3 regions of the Pantoea sp. B9002 genome follow, and region 1 is predicted to be linked to each of the others. Evidence: predicted binding sites of a transcription regulator. Region 1 holds the regulator's gene; each other region holds the start of a gene.
The links. Region 1 encodes Fur, which represses iron uptake genes when iron is present. Its sites were predicted from a motif close to ATAATAATGAGAACNACTATCAA; they were not measured.
Positions count from the first base shown of each region.

Region 2: entS (enterobactin transporter EntS) is a predicted target of Fur. The motif match lies at 1,945-1,967, and genes of this name have one in related genera.
Region 3: fes (enterochelin esterase) is a predicted target of Fur. The motif match lies at 4,642-4,664, and genes of this name have one in related genera.

Region 1 is NZ_JACAPA010000011.1:281,659-288,049, forward strand. Features, by position in the region: gene nagE (N-acetylglucosamine-specific PTS transporter subunit IIBC) at 1-1,183, shown strand, start outside; gene glnS (glutamine--tRNA ligase) at 1,336-3,003, shown strand; gene HX773_RS09995 (hypothetical protein) at 3,239-3,634, shown strand; gene fur (ferric iron uptake transcriptional regulator) at 3,695-4,144, opposite strand; gene fldA (flavodoxin FldA) at 4,499-5,029, opposite strand; gene ybfE (LexA regulated protein) at 5,167-5,442, opposite strand; gene ybfF (esterase) at 5,610-6,374, opposite strand.
Region 2 is NZ_JACAPA010000002.1:223,210-229,600, forward strand. Features, by position in the region: gene fepB (Fe2+-enterobactin ABC transporter substrate-binding protein) at 1-629, shown strand, start outside; gene entS (enterobactin transporter EntS) at 624-1,874, opposite strand; gene fepD (Fe(3+)-siderophore ABC transporter permease) at 2,016-3,005, shown strand; gene fepG (iron-enterobactin ABC transporter permease) at 3,002-3,985, shown strand; gene HX773_RS01750 (ATP-binding cassette domain-containing protein) at 3,982-4,782, shown strand; gene HX773_RS01755 (enterobactin synthase subunit F) at 4,863-6,391, opposite strand, start outside.
Region 3 is NZ_JACAPA010000054.1:33,136-39,526, reverse strand. Features, by position in the region: gene HX773_RS22830 (non-ribosomal peptide synthetase) at 1-2,960, opposite strand, end outside; gene HX773_RS22825 (MbtH family protein) at 3,012-3,233, opposite strand; gene fes (enterochelin esterase) at 3,226-4,584, opposite strand; gene HX773_RS22815 (TonB-dependent siderophore receptor) at 4,863-6,391, shown strand, end outside.

The DNA of each region.
Region 1 (6,391 bases):
TATCATGCTGGCAGCGGCCTTTGCCGCCTTCTTTACGGGTATCACCGAACCGCTGGAGTTCTCCTTCATGTTCGTGGCGCCGGTGCTGTATGTGATTCACGCGGCACTGACCGGTCTTTCTGTGTTCATCGCCGCGAGTATGCAGTGGATTGCCGGTTTCGGCTTCAGTGCGGGTCTGGTGGATATGGTGCTGTCAACGCGTAACCCGCTGGCAGTGCACTGGTGGATGCTGATCCCACAAGGTCTGGTGTTCTTCGTTATCTACTACGCGGTGTTCCGCTTCACCATCCAGAAATTCAACCTGATGACGCCGGGCCGCGAACTCTCTGCGGGCGATGAAACCGATGGTTATGACGTAAATGTCGATAACAGCGGTAACGGTGAAAGCCAAACTGAATCTCTGGCGCGTCGTTACATTGCGGCGGTAGGTGGCTCAGAAAACCTGACCAACATTGATGCCTGTATCACGCGTCTGCGTCTGAACGTTAAAGACTCGGCGCAGGTTAATGAAGGTGTCGCTAAACGTCTCGGTGCTTCAGGTGTGATTCGCCTGAACAAGCAGAGCGTGCAGGTTATCGTCGGTACTCAGGCCGAAAGCATCGCAACAGCAATGAAAACCGTGCTGAGCAAAGGTCCGGTTGCGGCATCTGCCGCGGCATCAACGCCAGCGCCAGCGCCTGCTGCTGCAGTAAAACCGCAGGCGGTGCTGAACAGCGAAAAAGCCGTGATTGCTACGCTGCTGGCGCCAGTAACCGGTGACATTGTTGCGCTGGAAAATGTGCCTGACGAAGCGTTCGCCAGCAAAGCAGTCGGCGATGGTCTGGCCATCAAGCCAACCGGCAAAACCGTGGTTGCGCCAACCGCCGGAACCGTAGTGAAGATCTTTAATACCAACCATGCATTCTGTCTTGAAGCGGAAAACGGTGTCGAGATCGTGGTTCACATGGGGCTGGATACGGTGGCGCTGGAAGGTAAAGGCTTCACGCGTTTGGTTGAAGAGGGCGCAACGGTCACTGCAGGTCAGCCAATCCTGGAAATGGATCTGGACTTCCTCAATGCCAACGCCCGCTCGATGATCAGTCCAGTTGTGGTCAGCAATAGCGATGATTTCGCTGGTCTGAATTTACTGGCAACCGGTTCAGTGGTTGCAGGCCAAACCCCGCTGTACGAGGTTAAAGGCTAAGTCCTTGTGATTGAGCCAGAAGGCAGGAAGCGATTCCTGCCTTTTTTGTTTTAAAACGACCAACAAACGGTTGTTTCCCTCCTGCGCTTTGTGGATCATACTCCGTTACTTCGTGGTACAAATCACCCGTTATAGTTTTTGAGGATTTTGAGATGAGTGAGGCTGAAGCCCGCCCAACGAACTTTATTCGTCAGATCATCGACGAAGATTTGGCGAGCGGTAAGCACAACAGTGTGCATACCCGTTTCCCGCCTGAGCCCAATGGTTATCTGCATATTGGCCATGCGAAATCTATCTGCCTGAACTTTGGTATCGCGCAAGACTACCAAGGTCAGTGCAATCTGCGTTTCGACGACACTAACCCAGTAAAAGAAGATCTGGAGTTTGTCGAATCCATTAAGCGTGACGTGCAATGGCTGGGCTTTGAGTGGAGCGGCAACATTCGTTACTCCTCAGACTACTTCGACCAACTGTTCAACTATGCGGTTGAGCTGATCAATAAAGGTCTGGCTTACGTTGATGAGCTGTCGGCGGATGAGATCCGTGAGTATCGCGGTTCCCTGACGGCGCCGGGCAAACACAGCCCATATCGCGATCGCAGCGTGGAAGAAAACCTGGCGCTGTTCCAGAAGATGCGCGATGGCGGTTTCGAAGAGGGCAAAGCCTGTCTGCGTGCCAAAATCGACATGGCGTCCAGCTTCATCGTGATGCGCGATCCGGTGCTGTACCGCATTAAGTTTGCCGATCATCATCAGACTGGCAGCAAGTGGTGCATTTACCCGATGTACGACTTCACCCATTGCATTTCGGATGCGATTGAAGGCATTACGCACTCTCTCTGCACGCTGGAGTTCCAGGATAACCGTCGTTTGTACGATTGGGTGCTGGATAACATCACCATTCCGGTCCATCCGCGTCAGTATGAGTTCTCACGCCTGAATCTGGAATACGCGGTGATGTCGAAGCGTAAACTGACTCAGCTGGTAAGCGAGAAAGTTGTAGAAGGCTGGGACGATCCGCGCATGCTGACCGTTTCGGGTCTGCGTCGCCGTGGTTACAGCGCCGCTTCTATCCGTGAATTCTGCCGCCGCATTGGCGTGACTAAGCAGGACAATATCGTAGAGATGGCTTCACTGGAGTCGTGTATTCGTGACGATCTCAATGAAAACGCGCCACGTGCGATGGCGGTGATGGAACCGTTGAAGGTGGTGATTGAAAACCTGCCTGCCGGTTATGAAGAGATCATCACCATGCCAAATCATCCGAACAATCCGGAGATGGGCACGCGTGAAGTGCCATTCAGCCGTGAAGTGTGGATCGATCGCGCAGATTTCCGTGAAGAAGCCAATAAGCAATACAAGCGTCTGGTGCTGGGTAAAGAAGTCCGTCTGCGTAACGCCTATGTGATCCGTGCCGAGCGCGTGGCAAAGGATGATGAAGGTAATATTACCTGCATTTACTGTACCTGCGACGTCGATACGCTGAGCAAAGATCCAGCTGATGGACGTAAAGTGAAGGGCGTGATCCACTGGGTTTCCGCTATTCACGCACTGCCGGCGGAATTTCGTCTCTACGATCGTCTGTTTAGCGTGCCAAATCCGGGCGCGGCTGAGGATTTCCTCACCACCATCAACCCGAACTCACTGGAAATCAAACAGGGCTTCGTTGAGCCAGGTTTGCGTGCAGCGGATCCGATGGCGCCGTACCAGTTCGAACGCGAAGGCTATTTCTGTGCTGATAGCGTCTATTCACAGCCAGCCAAACTGGTGTTTAACCGCACCGTGGGTTTGCGTGATACCTGGGCAAAAATCGGCGATTAATAGTTTTAGTCGCTAGCACGATAAGATCATGAAAGGGCGAGCAATCGCCCTTTTTTATTATCTCTATTTGGCAAGATACGACCTTTTATGCTGCCCGCCTCAATCCGCCTTTAATTCCCTATTTGCGACTATTCTGACTTTAGAAAAATTAACCCATTTGCCAGTGTGAAAAACTTTTTTTCAGGTAGGCTATGCGCTCTCAGACGTTGCTCCGCGGCTTATCTAAGGAAAAAAAATGACAAGTCTCGCCCAGGAAGCCAGGCATAGCGTGGTGGTTTTACATCAGCTTATCGAACGTATTTTCAATCAGGCAGAAGGCAGCGATGACAGTATTGATCTGTTTTTGTCGCACTTTCATCCCGAGTTCAAAATGGTCACGCCGCAAGGCAAACGATTGGATCTCAATGAAATGGAAGTGCTGTTTCGCCAGTTGCAGGGGCAGCGCGAAGGGATGCGCATTGCTACCAGTGAGCACGCCATCATCTCGCAGCAAAGCGAGGAAGTGACGATTCAGTATCGTGAATTACAGATGATGAACGGCATCAATCAGAGCCGTATTTCACTGGCGGTACTGGATTGCAGCACCGCCATTCCGCGTTGGCGCTACTTACAAGAAACGCTCGTTGCCTGATTTCAGGCATAAAAAAACCGGCTCAAGCGCCGGTTTTTTTATACTGCATAGCACACTTAATTACTTATCGTGGAGCGTATCGTCTTCGCGGCAGTCTCCCAGAGCACAGTGACCATACAGGTACAGGCTGTGGTTGCTGAGTTTGATACCGTGGCGAGTGGCAATTTCACGCTGACGCGTTTCGATTGATTCATCGCTGAATTCGATAACTTTGCCACAATCCAGGCAGATCAAGTGATCGTGGTGATGCTGCTGAGTCAGTTCGAAGACAGATTTACCGCCTTCAAAGTTGTGACGGGTTACAATGCCCGCGTCGTCAAACTGGTTAAGAACGCGATACACCGTTGCCAGACCAATCTCTTCGCCCATATCAATCAGGCGCTTATACAAATCTTCCGCACTGACGTGATGGGACTCGGGGCCGGGTCCCTGAAGCACTTCCAGAATTTTCAGTCTGGGTAGCGTGACTTTCAGGCCAGCCTTCTTCAATGCGGAGTTGTTGTCAGTCATGCGGATATTGTCCTGTTACTTTGCTAGTCACTTGCGGCGCAGGGGCCTTGAATGTTTAGGTCAACGCGCATTCTCATTTGCGTCTCATTATAGAACTCAAGCAGTGAAATGAAAACCAAGGCAACGTCCTTAATCACCAAAGGTTGTAAGGATATCGTCACTAACGTCTTCAAGACGCTTGGGTTTTGGATTCCATTTCACTCAGCCTCATTCTACTGCCAGAGGAATAAGCGGATGACCATTGCGGGTATTCTACAGATTTGCGGGGAAAAGTTAAAAAACCGTAGCTATTATTTTTATAGGAAATTCCGTTGCCCGATGTGAGGCAGTGTGCACATCGGGCAGAGCAGGGAATTAAGCTTCAATAATCTCTTTCAGCTGCAGCTCGTCGAAGATCTGCTTCACCCACTTCTCAACGCGTTCGTTGGTCAATTCTGGCTGACGATCTTCGTCAATGGCCAGACCAAGGAAGTTTTTGTCATCGGCCAGGCCTTTAGAGGCTTCGAAGTGATAGCCTTCGGTTGGCCAGTGACCAACGATCACCGCACCGTTCGGTTCGATGATGTCACGGATGGTGCCCATCGCGTCACAGAAGTACTCGGCGTAATCTTCCTGATCGCCACAACCAAACAGCGCTACCAGCTTGCCATTGAAATCAATCTCTTCCAGCGTCGGGAAGAAATCATCCCAGTCACACTGCGCTTCGCCGTAATACCAGGTTGGAATGCCCAGCAGCAGGATGTCGAACGCATCGAGATCTTCTTTGGTGCTCTTAGCAATGTCATGCACTTCGGCGACATCTTTACCCAGTTGTTTCTGGATCATCTTTGCAATGTTTTCAGTGTTGCCGGTATCGCTGCCGAAGAAAATGCCTACGATTGCCATGGGTTAGGTAACCTCTTGAATCCTGATTGTGAAAGTAAGTCAGTTGACTGCACAGTTATGCGAATAATAGCAGACCGGTAAAAAGTGCGGAACTTGTAAAGCCGTGACTTTGTGTTCCAGCGTGCGGTCTTCGCGCGTTACGACAGTTTGAGCTGTGCCAGCAGCATTTGTTCAATCAATTCGCTGCGACTGATGTTCTGCTGATCGGCCAGCGTGCTGAGCGCGTCAACCGCCTCGCTCGACATCTTCAGCTCAACACGACGCAGCCCACGCACTTTATCGCGCTTGAGCTGATTACGTTTGTTGATGCGTAACTGTTCATCACGCGTCAGCGGGCTGGTTTTCGGGCGACCAGGACGCCGCTCGTCTGCGAAGAGATCAAGCGTAGTGCGGTCTGTCTGTTCTTTTGCCATGGTTTGTAAAACTGAGTGGGCGCGAACGGCGGAAAGGCGCTGCGCGATTAAAACATTATCGGCCCGACCACGGCGAAAAAATATCCGTGGCAAATTTTTAGCGCGACATCATACTCCAGCGCCTTCCCTGACGCCAACCCTAAAGCGCAAGCGGCAAGCTTTTGCTTTTACAGGTTAAAAAAACGCCGAACGGCGCGTAGCACCGCATCGGGTTTCTCGGCGTGCACCCAATGTCCAGCGCCGCTGATCACATGTGCATGCGCCTGTGGGAACTGACGCAGCAGCGCATCGCGATGCTGATTATCCAGATAAGGCGAATCGCCGCCGCGGATAAACAGTGCCGGATGCGGCCACGCAGGAATCTCTTCCCAGCCGGAAATGGTGCTGTAATTATCCCACAGCACCGGCACATTAAAGCGCCATTCGCCCTCTGCGAAAGACTTGAGGATGAACTGGATCACGCCTTCTTGATCAATATGCTGACGCATCACTTCAGCGGCTTCGCTGCGGCGCGTGACGCCCGCGGCGCTCACGGCGCGAATAGCGGCAAAAATTTCGTCATGGCGGCGCGTTTGGTAATCAACGGGCGCGATATCGATCATCACCATTTTTTCGATACGTTCCGGCGCGATGGCACTGAGCGCCATGGCGATTTTGCCGCCCATTGAGTGGCCAATCACACCCGCGCGATCGATATGGTGCGCATCCAGCGTTTCGACGATGTCCTGCGCCATTACGTGATAATTCATCTCATCGCTACGCGCCGACAAGCCGTGGTTACGCACATCCACCTGCAGCGTCGGACGTGCATCACGCACCCCACGCGCCAGCACGGCAAGGTTATCAAGGCTGCCAAAAAGACCATGGATTAACAGAATCGGTGTGGCATCGGGGGCAGATTGTTCAGTTTGCAGACGGGCGTTCAAAATCATGGCTAAAGTTCTTACGG
Region 2 (6,391 bases), on a different contig from region 1:
CCCAAGCGCCGGATCTGATCATCGTTAGCGCCACCGGCAACGATTCTGCCATCAAGCTTGCCGAACAGTTTTCGGCTATCGCACCAACGCTGGTGGTCAATTACGACGACAAAAGCTGGCAGGATGTCGTCACGCAGTTAGGCCAGGCGACCGGGCATGAAGCGCAGGCGGCGCAGCGCATTAAAGCTTTCGACGATCGTGAAGCGGCGCTGAAAAAAGCCATCACGCTGCCACCGCAGCCGGTCTCCGCAATGGTGTGGAACGGCGGCGGACGCGCGGTCAATGTGTGGACCGCAGCTTCGGCGCAGGGCAAGCTGCTGGAACAACTTGGCTTTACCCTGGCGACGCCACCGGCGACGGTTGAGCAGGGACACAGCATGGGACAGCGCAAAGACATCATTCAGCTGTCGGGCGAAAACGTTGCCAGCGGCCTGACCGGTAAAACCTTCCTGCTGTTCGCCGCTGACGATAAAACCACGCAATCGGTGCTGAGCAATCCGTTCCTCGCGCAAAACGCGGCGGTGCAAAACAAGCAGGTTTACGAGCTGGGCGTTGATTCATTCCGCCTCGATTACTACAGCGCCAGCAATCTGCTGGCGCGTCTGGAAAAGCTGTTCGTTAAATCATGATGCCTGTTCCGCCAGCTCTGGTGCTGGCGGATGGTAACGACGTAAACGGCCCATCACCAACCACATCACGATGCCGAGCAGCGCCGCCGCAAAGCCAAATACCGCGGCGGCCTGTGGTGGCAGCAACCATGAACCCATCGCGCCAATTACCGCTGCACCAATCGCATCGCCGGTCACGTTCTGTGCGGTCCACAAGCCGTTGATGCGGCCCAACAGATGATCTGGCGTTAATGCCTGAATCATCGCGTACTGTACCAGGCTGTTGATGGCGCTGAAGTAACCGAAAGCGACTAAACAGGCTAACGCCAGCGGCAGATTCGGCATCAGGCTAAACAATCCCAGCGCGACAAACGCCGCAATCGCACTGCCGAGCACCAGCTGTCCGGGATGCGCGGCGTGTTTCAGTTTACCGCTGGTGAACGCGCCGATCGCTGCGCCGAGCGGCACGGCGGCATACATCAGGCCAAGCTGGTCAGCGCTCACTGACCAATGCGGCGCGAGTGACGGATAAAGCACGCGCACCGCGCTGGCCAGCGTGACCAATGCGCCAATCAGCGCCACCATGCCGACAATCGGACTGGCGAAAAGAAACTGCACGCCAGCGGCGAGGGATTTCAGCGGATGTTCACGCGGCTGCGGCGGAGGCGGCAAGGTCGGCAGTTTCAGCAGCGTTAACACGGTAAGTAAGGTGCCAAAGGCAGCGAGTGCGTAGTTCCACGTCACGCCGCCGTGGGCAATCACCAAACCGGCAATCGCGGGCGATAAAATCGAGCCGAAGCGCACCGTCAACATGGTGATAGCGCCCGCCTGCATAATGTTTTCCCTGCCGACCAGCGCGGGCGTCGCCGCCAGCAGCGCGGTAACGCCAATCGCGCCGAAAAAGCCATCCCAGAAACCCAGCAGATAAACCGCGATCAAAGAGGGTTCCGGTAGCGCGGCGTTGATGGCCAGCGCGATAAAACCTAAGCCGCAGGTCGATCGGGCAAACAAAATCAGCTTTTTGCGTTCATGGCGATCTGCCAAAACGCCGCCGGTGAGCAGGCCGATAAACATGCCGGCAGCGGCCAGCGTCACCGCCAAGCCCACCAGCAGCGGTGAATGGGTCATGTGCTGAATCTGTACCGGCACCGCCACGGCGAGCATGCCGAGCGCGACAATCGAGATAAAACGCGCGATAAACACCGCGCGAAAAGCCGGATGGGTTTTCAGCAGCGAGAGATCGATAAAGTGGGAAGATTTGTTCATGTGTTCGCCTTATTGCACCAATTTTCCTCATCGTCCGCGAGGCGAGTCATGGTAACATAGCTAAACGCGAGTAATAACGATAACCATTATCAAGTTACATCGCGCATGCGACGACGTTGAACAGTGAAGGTTTAGAACGCTATGCGCCAGATTCGTGCATTAGCAGGCTCAGGGATTCTGCTCTTGCTCCTCATCGCGCTCAGCTTAATGCTGGGGGCAAAATCAATACCGCTTCCCGATGTTTATCATTCGCTTACCACCTCCTGTAACAGCGCGGAGTGCGTCATTGTGCGCGACGCGCGCCTGCCGCGCACGCTAGCCGGTTTACTGGCGGGCGTGGCGCTCGGCCTCGCCGGTGCGTTGATGCAGAGCCTGACGCGCAATCCGCTGGCCGATCCCGGCATTCTAGGCGTCAACGCCGGAGCCGGATTTGCGGTGGTGATTGGCATTGCGCTGTTCGGTGCTGACTCGCCGTTGGATTGGCTCGGCTTCGCCTTTGGCGGCGCGCTGCTGGCTTCAGTGCTGGTGGCGATGACCGGCGCGATTGGCGGCGGGCGCGTCAATCCGGTACGTCTGACGCTGGCCGGCGTGGCGCTGGGCGCGGTGCTGGATGGATTAACCTCTGGCCTGTCGCTGCTCAATCCCGACATCTACGATCATCTGCGCTTCTGGCACAGCGGCTCGCTGGATATTCGCAATTTCACCACGTTGCGCACGCTGTTCCCGGCGGTGCTGATCGGCAGCGTGGTGGCCATTGCGCTGTCGCAGGCGCTGAACAGTTTGAGTATGGGTGGCGACATGGCGACCGCGCTCGGTACGCGGGTGGCGCGCACCCAACTGCTTGGCCTGCTGGCGATTGCGCTGTTGTGCGGCGCAGCCACGGCGGCGGTGGGCCCGATTGCGTTTGTCGGTTTGATGACGCCGCACTTTGCCCGCTGGCTGGTGGGCAACGATCACCGCTGGATGCTGCCTGCGACCGCGCTGATCACGCCGATTCTGCTGCTCGCCGCCGATATTCTTGGCCGCCTGCTGGTGGCGGGCGAGCTGCGGGTTTCCATCGTCACGGCGATGCTCGGTGCACCCATGCTGATTGTGCTGGTGCGCCGTAAATTGGGCCGGGGTGCAATATGACGCGTCGTGTCGGATTACATACGCTTTGGCTGCTGTGCGCCTGCGCTCTGCTGGCTTATCTGGCGATGACGCGCGGCGCATTGCAGATCAGCGGGGAGCAAATCTGGCAAATTCTGCTCGGTCAGGGCGCCAGCAACGTCAAACTGATCGTGCTGGAGTGGCGCTTGCCGCGCGTGCTGATGGCGCTGCTGATTGGTGCGGCGTTAGGCATCAGCGGCGCGATTTTCCAGTCGCTGCTGCGCAATCCGCTCGGCAGCCCGGACATTCTCGGCTTCAATACCGGCGCTTACAGCGGCGTGCTAGTGGCGCTGGTGCTGTTCAATCAAAGCATCACGGCGATGACCGGCGCAGCGTTGATTGGCGGCATCGCCACGGCGGCGTTAGTCTATCTGTTTGCCTGGCGCAACGGCGTGGAGACCTTCCGCCTGATTATCGTCGGCATCAGCGTGCGTGCGCTACTGATGGCGTTGAATTCATGGTTGATTATCAGCGCCTCGCTGGAGTCGGCGCTGAGTGCGGGTTTGTGGAGCGCCGGATCGCTCAACGGCATTACCTGGGCAAAAACGCCGCCGGTGATTGCGGTGCTGCTGCTGGCGTTACTGCTGATGGCGCTGTTGGCGCGGCGGATGCGTTTGCTGGAGATGGGCGATGATACCGCCTGCGCGCTCGGCGTGCCGGTGGAGCGCAGCCGCATGTGGCTGATGCTGATTGGCGTGGTGCTTACGGCGGCGTCAACCGCGCTGGTCGGGCCGATTTCGTTTGTCGCGCTGCTGGCGCCACAGATTGCCCGTCGTCTCGGCGGCGGCGTCAAAGGTGCTTTGCCGCTGGCGGCGCTGTGCGGCGCGCTGTTGCTGATTGCCGCAGACTTCGCCGCGCAGCATCTGTTCCTGCCTTATCAATTACCGGTTGGCGTGATAACCGTCATTCTCGGTGGACTTTATCTGATCGCTTTACTGGTGCGGGAGGCGCGACGCCAATGACCGATATCCCTTCACGTCTGCGCGGCGATGGCCTGACGCTGGGCTACGACAAAAAGGTGGTTGCAGAGAATCTGTCAGTGGCGATTCCGCAAGGTGAGCTGACGGTGATTATCGGCCCTAACGCCTGCGGAAAATCGACGCTGCTGCGCACGCTGAGTCGCCTGCATACGCCGCTGAAAGGTGAGGTGTTACTGGATGGCGCGGCCATTGCCAGCTATCCCACCAAAGAGGTGGCGCGGCGTTTGGGTTTGCTGCCGCAAAGTTCCAACGCACCGGCGGGCATCAGCGTCACCGAGCTGGTGGCGCGCGGACGTTATCCGCATCAGGCGCTGTTTGGGCGCTGGCGTGCGGAAGATGAAGCGGCGGTGCAGAATGCGATGCGCGCCACCGGCGTGGCCGATTTGGCGCAGCAGTCAGTGGATACGTTATCGGGCGGTCAGCGTCAGCGCGTGTGGATTGCCATGGTATTGGCGCAGGAAACGCCGCTGCTGCTGCTGGATGAACCGACCACCTGGCTGGATATCACCCATCAAATTGAGCTGCTGGAGTTGATGCAGGAGCTGAATCAACAGCATGGGCGAACGCTGGTGGTGGTGCTGCACGATCTTAACCACGCTTGTCGCTATGCCACGCATTTGATCGCGATGCGCTACGGCAAGATTGTTGCCGAAGGGAAGCCGTCGGAGATTGTGACGCCCGCGTTGATCGAGCAGGTGTATGGCTTGCGCTGCGTGATTGTGGACGATCCGGTGGCGCATACGCCGATGATAGTGCCGCTGGGGCGCGGGAGTAATTGAGGAGGTCGCCATAAATGGCGACCCTACAACATCGTACCGGCCCTGCGTAGGGTCGCCATTCATGGCGACCTTCTTGCAAATTACCCCAATAACTCCTGCAACAACGGCCCGATCTGCTCAAACATCCGCGGTGAAATGATCTCCACGTGGGCGCAATCCATCGGCCACACTTCCAGTTCACCGACATACGGTGCCCAGGCGCGGCGCGCATCTTGTCCTGGCTGCTGCGTCTGTTCGGCGAGGAACAGCGTGGCGCGACCGTTGAAACGCGCGCTGCGTGCCGTCGCCAGCAGGCGCACCGAACTGGCGTAGTTGGCCTCGATGGTATCGAACATCGCACGCATCTCTTCACCGGCTTGATGGCGCTGCGCGGCGATAAACTGCTCGCGCTCGCGGTTCACCTCTTCCAGCACCGCCGGATCCAGCACGTTCTCGCCGCGTTTCTCATCCCAGTTTTGCGTTTCTGGCGGCCAGGTATCCAGCAGGCCGAGGAACGCCACCTCTTCACCTGCCGCTTCCAGCCGTGCCGCGATGCCTTGCGCCAGGGTGCCGCCAAGCGAATAGCCGAGGAAATAGTAAGGTCCGTGCGGCTGCACGTCGCGCAGGGTTTGCAGATGGGCGTCGCACACGTCATCCAGATGCGCGCTTTGGTTCAGCGGGCTGCTGATATCCGGCGACTGAATGCCGACCAGCGACCAGCGCTCATCGAGATAACGCTGCAGGATACTGAACTGCCAGGCAAAACCTGACGCCGGATGGAAGCAGAACAGCGTTGGTCCGTTGCCCTGACGTAGCGGCAGCACTGCTTCGAAACCGGCTTGCTGATGGGATTGCGTATCGCTGAGCAGCCTTGCCAGCTTCTCCACCGTTGAGGCCACCATGATTTGCCCCACCGAAACCGGCTGTTGCAGCTCACGCCGCAGCTGCGCCGCTAAGCGCATCGCCAGCAGCGAATGGCCGCCGAGGGCAAAAAAGTCATCCTGCGCGCTGATTTCTTCGCGCGCCAGCAGCTGACAGAAAGCGTTTGCCAGCGTGGTTTCCAGCCCGGCGTGCGGTGCACGTCCCGCACTGGCGCTGGCGGATGCGGGCAACGGCAGCGCTTTGCGATCCAGCTTGCCATTGCTGCTGAGCGGGAAGGCATCGAGCTGCACAATGGCTACCGGCACCATATGCGCGGGCAAGCGTTGCGCCAGCGCCTGACGCAGCGCGTCGCTATCAACCGGCTGCCCGGCAATCACGTAACCAACCAGCTGACGCGCATCACCTTGCGCCGCGGTATCGCCGAGTACCACCGCGTGTGTGACCGCCTGCTCAATGCCGGGCTGCGCGCTGAGCACATGATCGATCTCATTCAGTTCGATACGCTGACCGCGAATCTTCAGCTGATCGTCGCTGCGACCGAGATATTCCACCGCACCGTTATCCAGCCAGCGCGCCACGTCGCCGGTGAGATACATGCGCTCGCCGGGCATGAAAGGATCGGCGATAAAGCGGCTGGCAGTGAGATCGGGACGGCCGAGATAGCCATGCGCCAGCTGCACGCCGGTTAAGTAGAGATCGCCCGCCACGCCCGGCGGCACCGGCTGCATGCGGGCATCAAGGATGCGCA
Region 3 (6,391 bases), on a different contig from region 1:
GCAATCGCGTGGCAAATCAGCTGCTCCTGCGGTGTGCTGGCGGCGCGACTCTGGCTCTGCTGCGCCTGTTGCGGCTTCGACAGCGCCTGACGATCAATCTTGCCGTTAACGTTGAGCGGCAATTCGTCCAGCACCATCAGCACCGCAGGCACCATGTAATCCGGCAGCTGCGTGGCGAGCTGCGCCAGCAAACGGGCGTTAAGATCGGCATCGGCGCGCAGCGCGTCATCCTGCACCGAGCAGTAACCAATCAGGCGATGCGTGGCGCCCATCACCTCGGCGATCACCACGGCGGTGCTGACTTCCGGCAGCGCCACCAGCGCGTTTTCCACTTCACCGAGTTCAACGCGGAAGCCGCGCACTTTAATCTGGTGATCGGTTCGCCCAATAAACGCCAGCTGTCCATCCTGACGCCAGCGCATCAGGTCGCCGCTGCGGTACATCACATCGCCGTCGCGGAAGGGGTTAGCGACAAAGCGTCCGCTGGTGAGATCGGGACGGCGCAGATAACCGCGCGCGATGCCGGTTCCGGCGATATACAGCTCGCCAGCAGAACCAATCGGCACCTGACGCAGCTGGTTATCCAGCAAATAGACTTCGCTGTTCCCCACCGGACGACCAATCACCGGCTGCGGTGACGCCATGACGCTGGCACCCAGCGTATCGATGGTGTATTCCGATGGGCCGTAATAGTTGTGGATCTCCATCTGCTGCTGTTGCTGCATCAGCTTCCACAGCGTTGGCGTGGCTGCTTCACCGCCAATCATCACGAAAGAGGGACGATGGTTGTCGGCTTCCAGCAGGCCGCTGTCGATCATCTGCGAGAAGAACGACGGCGTGATATCCAGAAAATCGACCGGCACCGCGTTCATCTGCTGAATCAGGCCCCACGCATCGCGGCGCAGCTCTTCGTCGAAGATATTCAGCTCGCAGCCCATCAGCATGCAGAACAGCGGTTCCCATGAGGAATCGAACGAGAAGGAAGCGGTGTGACCGGCGCGCATGCGGCGCGGGCTGCTGGCGCTGAAGCGCGCAATCGCCGGGCCGAACAGATGCTCGCGGTGCGACAGGAACAGATTGAGCAAACCCTGATGAGTGCTCATCACGCCTTTCGGGCGGCCGGTCGATCCTGAGGTGTAGATCATGTAAGCCAGATCGTCGCCGCACAGCTGGGTATCTGGTCGTGCGGTGGAAAGGGTGCTCAACGCGATCTGATCAATCAGTAGATGCGTTAACTCCGGCATTTGCGCCAGCGTGCTGAAGTGCGTCAGCAGCAGCTTCGGCTGCGCGTCATCGCACATCAGCGCCAGGCGTTCGCGCGGATAGTCGAGATCGAGCGGCATATAGGCCGCGCCGCTTGCCAGCACGCCGAACATCGCTACCAGAGAATCCACCGAACGCGGAATGCCAATCGCCACCACGTCGTCAGCCTGCAGGCCGTGCCCGATCAGCAGATGCGCCAGTTGCATCGCGCGATCGGCTAACTGGCGATAGCTCAGGCTGCGATCGCCGCACACCACTGCGGTTTGCTCGCCGTATTGCTCAGCGGCTTGCAGCAGGATATCGACGATGGTGTGGGTGGCGGCGGGCGGCACAATGGTCGGTCCGGTCGACCAACGTTGCAGATCGATCTGTTCCTGTGGCGCCAGCAGTGACAGCGCGCCGATTTGCGTGTCAGCATCCGCCGCGAACTGCGTGAGCAGATGGCTGATGCGCTCGGCGTGACGTTGTAGCGTGTGCGCATCGTAGCGGCGCGGGTTTGCCACCAGCGTCAGCTGCAATGCGCCATCGCGGAAGCCAACTTCAAACTCCAGATCGTCGACCGGGCCCATCGCCAGCGTGTGCGTTGGGGCTACATGGCCATCGAAGTGCAGATCGTCGTGGTAAACCTTGACGTTAATCACCGGACCATACAGCGCCTGGCTGCTGCCGACCAGACCAAGATCGCGGCGCAGCTGTTCAGCTTCATAACGCTGATGACGGCGCGCTTTGCGGACTTCGCTCTGCACCTGCTGCACCAGCATCGGCAAGGTCATCTCATCGCTGACGCTGAAAATCAGCGGCAATACGTTGACCACCGGGCCGAGGGTAGAAATCGCCGCCGAACCCATGCGGCGCATAAACGGGAAGCCAATCGACAAACGTTGGCTGTTGCTGAAGCGCGCCAGATAGGCCACCAACAGCGCGCTGACGATATCGCCTTCGCTGCTGTCGGCCAGTTGTTGCTGCTGACGCAGCGTGGCCAGTTGCGGCAGCGTGACCTGACAGCTGATCGGGCGATCGGCGGGATCGCTGACGTTTTCACTGGAAAGCGTCAGCGTCTCTGGCAGTTCCGCCGCGTAGCTTTGCCAGTGGCTGGCGGAGCGGGCAAAAGCCGGCGAATCCTGCCACTGCTGAATCTCTTCAATCACCGTGGTGAACGGGGTAAACGGCGAGGGCGCGTGCGATTCGCCGGCGCAAAGGGCGGCATAGATCGCCGCGACGCGTTGGGTCAGTGCTTCAAAGCTGAAGCCATCCACCAGCAAATGGTGATAGCGCTGATACCACAGCCAGCTGCCGTCGCCGATGCGCATCAGCGCGTGACGATAGAGCGGTTTGTCGCCGTCGGCGGGCAGCTCGGCGGCGAGATCGGCCTGCATCAGTTTGTGCGCGTGGCGGGTGGCATCGGCGCGCTGGCTGAAATCGTGCCATTCCGGCGCGACCGGCGCTTGTGCACCAAACCACTGCGCCGGATTGCCATTATCGTCCAGGCCGAAGCGCGCCTGAACGGTATCGGCTTCCGCCATCGCCTGCTGAATGGCGCTGTCCAGCGCCACGCGATTGATGTCGCCGTGCAGCACGCTGTAGTGCGCCACGGTAAATTGATTGTGCTGCTGCGCAATGCTGTCAGCGATCCAGATGCCGGGCTGCGCCGCGACTAAAGGATAGGCCGCTGAAGGGGCCTTATTAAACGTTGCCAAGAGACAATTCCTGTCGAGAAAAACAATTTAAAAAAGAGAAAGTTAAAAAAATTAATGCGCGGTAGACGACGTCTGTTGCGTCGCTGGCCGCATGTCGTGCCAGTTTGCTTCGATAAACTCAATGGCGGCGCTGCGCGTCAGCGGTCCCGCCACGTTATGCCAACCTGCCGGAACCGGGGCAAAAGCGGGCCACAGGCTGTACTGCTGGCGCGCGTTAAGCAGCACCAGAAAATCGAGTGCGTCGTTATCAAACGGATTCTGTTGTTCAGACATGGTGGTTACCTTCAGAGGTTGATGTAGGGGAGAGAAAATCGGCCAGCAGCCAGCGGCAGCCGTCGATCAAACCGCCACGCCAGCACAACGCATCGTGCCCTCCGGCGAAGCGGCGAAAATGTAATTCATGGCCTGCGGCCTGTAGCGCCGGGACGATCTGCTGGTTGACGTACACCATATCCGCCTCGCGATCGCCCACTTCCTGGAAAATCTTCAGCTTGCCCGGCGGTAAGTCGCCCTGTTGCAGCCGCTGTAAAAGCAAGCCGGGCGCGTGCTGCTCGCGGTTGGCGTAGTCGCGGATGTATTGCAGATGCGGCCACCAGAAGGAGCCGGATTGCGTGAGAATGCGGCCAAAACGCTGTGGCCAGTGCAAACCGGCATAGAGCGCGGCGAGTCCGCCGTAGCTTTGCCCGGCCACCAGCGTGCGGTCGGCGTCGCTGCTGAACGCCGCGTGCTGGCGCGCCAGCGGCAACAGTTCCTGCTGCACCGCTTGCCAGAAGGTTTCATTGCACGGCAATTCGGCTTCGCGATGCTGGCTGTCGATGACATCGATAAACAGCCAGCAGGCGGGCGGCAGTTCGCCGTCGGCGGTGACCTGATCCAGCGCGCTGAAAATCGGTTGGCCGTAAACCCAGTTTTGTCCGTCGAGCAGGATTGCCAGCGGACGCTGTTCGGGCTGAGCGGTTTTTCCGGTGCTGTAAAGCCAGACGTTGCGCGTGACGTTGAGCAACGCGCTGTGCCACTGCAAGGTTTGCAGCGTATCCGGCCAGGTTTCCGCCATGCCGGCATCCAGCGCGCGCCAGGCCGATTGATCCGGCGCATCCGGCATGTGCGCGTTGCTCAGAGCAAAACGGCGGCTGCTGAGGAATGGCGGCGTGGGATTGAATTTGTCGGGGATTGCCAGCGGCATCAGCGAGATCCACCATTTACGCTGCAGCGCGCGGCATTCGGCATCATCGCCGCAAAACAGCGGCGGTAACTGCTGCGCGGTGGCGGGGATCAGGCTGTAACTGCCGCGCCAGTCGGATTCAATGGCGGTCGACCAATGCCAGACGTTGCTGTCGCCGACGCGCACCAGACTTTCTGGCGCTTCGCTGTGGTGATCGGTGACGCCGTTAATATCGACATAAACCCGTTCAGTGGAAGAAAGTGCGGAATGCCCTTCGGGATCGCGCCAGAAGAAGTGCATGGTCGTTTGACCACGTTCGTCACGCTCCACCAGCGGCGTACCGGCCGCGTAAAGCCGCTGCCACCAGCCTTCGCTTCCCATATCGGCCTGCTGCAACCATTGTGCAACTGTCCCAGCGGGCAACCACGTCTGCGTCGTTTTTTCTGCGCTTGTTAGAAACATCCTGCAACCCATCTCCACATTTTGTTCACTGTCTTTACTTAATCAAAGCTAATGCAAATGCTATTGATAACGATTTACATTTGCAATATGATTTTTCGCGCCTAATAAACCTTCGGATTTTCAGTGGATTATTTTGTGAAGGACGTCACGCAGGGAGATTAGGACCGTAAATAACGCAAGCGAGTAATATTTCAATCCGTTACAACCATTGTCGTTGGGCGAGGGCGACTGAACGGATTATTTCATCTACAAGGCAGTTTGAAATAGAGATGGCAACTATGTCCGTTAAAGCAAAAAATTCAGCAATACCTGCTGTGGCACGTCAGTTCAGATTCAATCCTCTGTACCTTTCTCTGGCCTCAATTCTGTTAGTGGCTCCGGCCGCCTTCAGCGTGGCCGCCGAAGAGACCATTACCGTCAACGCCGATACGCGTGAAAGCGTGACTTCGCCGCTGCAAGGCTACGTGGCGAAAGAGAGCGCGGCAGGCACCAAAACCGCGACGCCGCTGCGCAAAACCCCGCAATCCATTTCGGTGATTACCCGTGAGCAGATGGACGATCAAGCGGCGGCCTCCGTCGCGGATGCGCTGAGCTACAGCAGCGGCGTGTTGACCAACTATCGCGGTAACTCCAACCGTAATGATGAGATCATCGCGCGCGGTTTCCGCTATGCGCCGAAATTCCTTGATGGCCTGAGCTACGGTTTATCCGGCCAGGCGGGCGCAGCGGGGCAGATCGATCCCTGGTTGCTGGAGCGCGTAGAGATGATCCACGGCCCAGCTTCTGTGCTGTACGGCCAGGTGAATCCAGGCGGCATCGTGGCGATGACCAGCAAGCGCCCAACCGCGCAGAGCATTCACAAAGTGCAGCTCAGCACCGGCAACCAGCATTTGGGTGAAGCGGCGTTTGATTTTGGCGGCAAGCTGAATGATGACAACACGCTGTTCTACCGCCTGAACGGTATCGCCAGCACCAAACATGAGTTCGTTAAGGACAACAAACAGCAGCGCATGGCAATTGCGCCAGCGATTACCTGGCTGCCGAACGCGGACACCAGTTTCACGCTGCTGACGATGTATCAAAATGAGCCGAAAGCGGGATACCGTAACTTCCTGCCGGCCAGCGGTACGCTGAAAGAGAGCAGCGCGGGTTACATTCCTTACGATTTTAACGTCAGCGATCCGAGCTTCAACGAAGCCAAGCGTGAACAGACCTCGATTGGCTATATCTTCGAGCACAATTTAAGCGATAACGTCAGCTTCACGCAGAATCTGCGCTACAGCAACATGGATGAATCGTACAAATATCTGGTGTATACCTTTGATGCCGATAACGATCACTCCATCAATCGTCGTCCGCAGCATGACAAGATCAAGTCGAAAGAGTTGGGCCTGGATAACCAGCTGAAAGCCACCTTTGAAACCGGCAACATCGCGCACACCGTGCTCGGCGGGCTCGATTACAAGTGGAGCGACGTCGATAACAAACTGTGGCGCGACAGCGGCGATCAGTACATTCTCGACTGGGCGAATCCGACACGGATCAGCATCAACGAGAGCGATTTGACGCTCACCACCAGCACGCGCAAGAAGCTCGATCAGGTGGGCGTTTATCTGCAGGATCAGCTGGAGTGGAATCAGTGGAACCTGCTGCTCTCCGGACGTCACGACTGGAGCGAAGTGCGCACGCAGGATCGCACCGACGACAGCCAAACCCAGCAGAATGACGACAAGTTCACCGGCCGCGCGGGTCTGCTGTATGCGTTTGATAACGGCATTTCACCGTACGTCAGCTACAGCACTTCCTT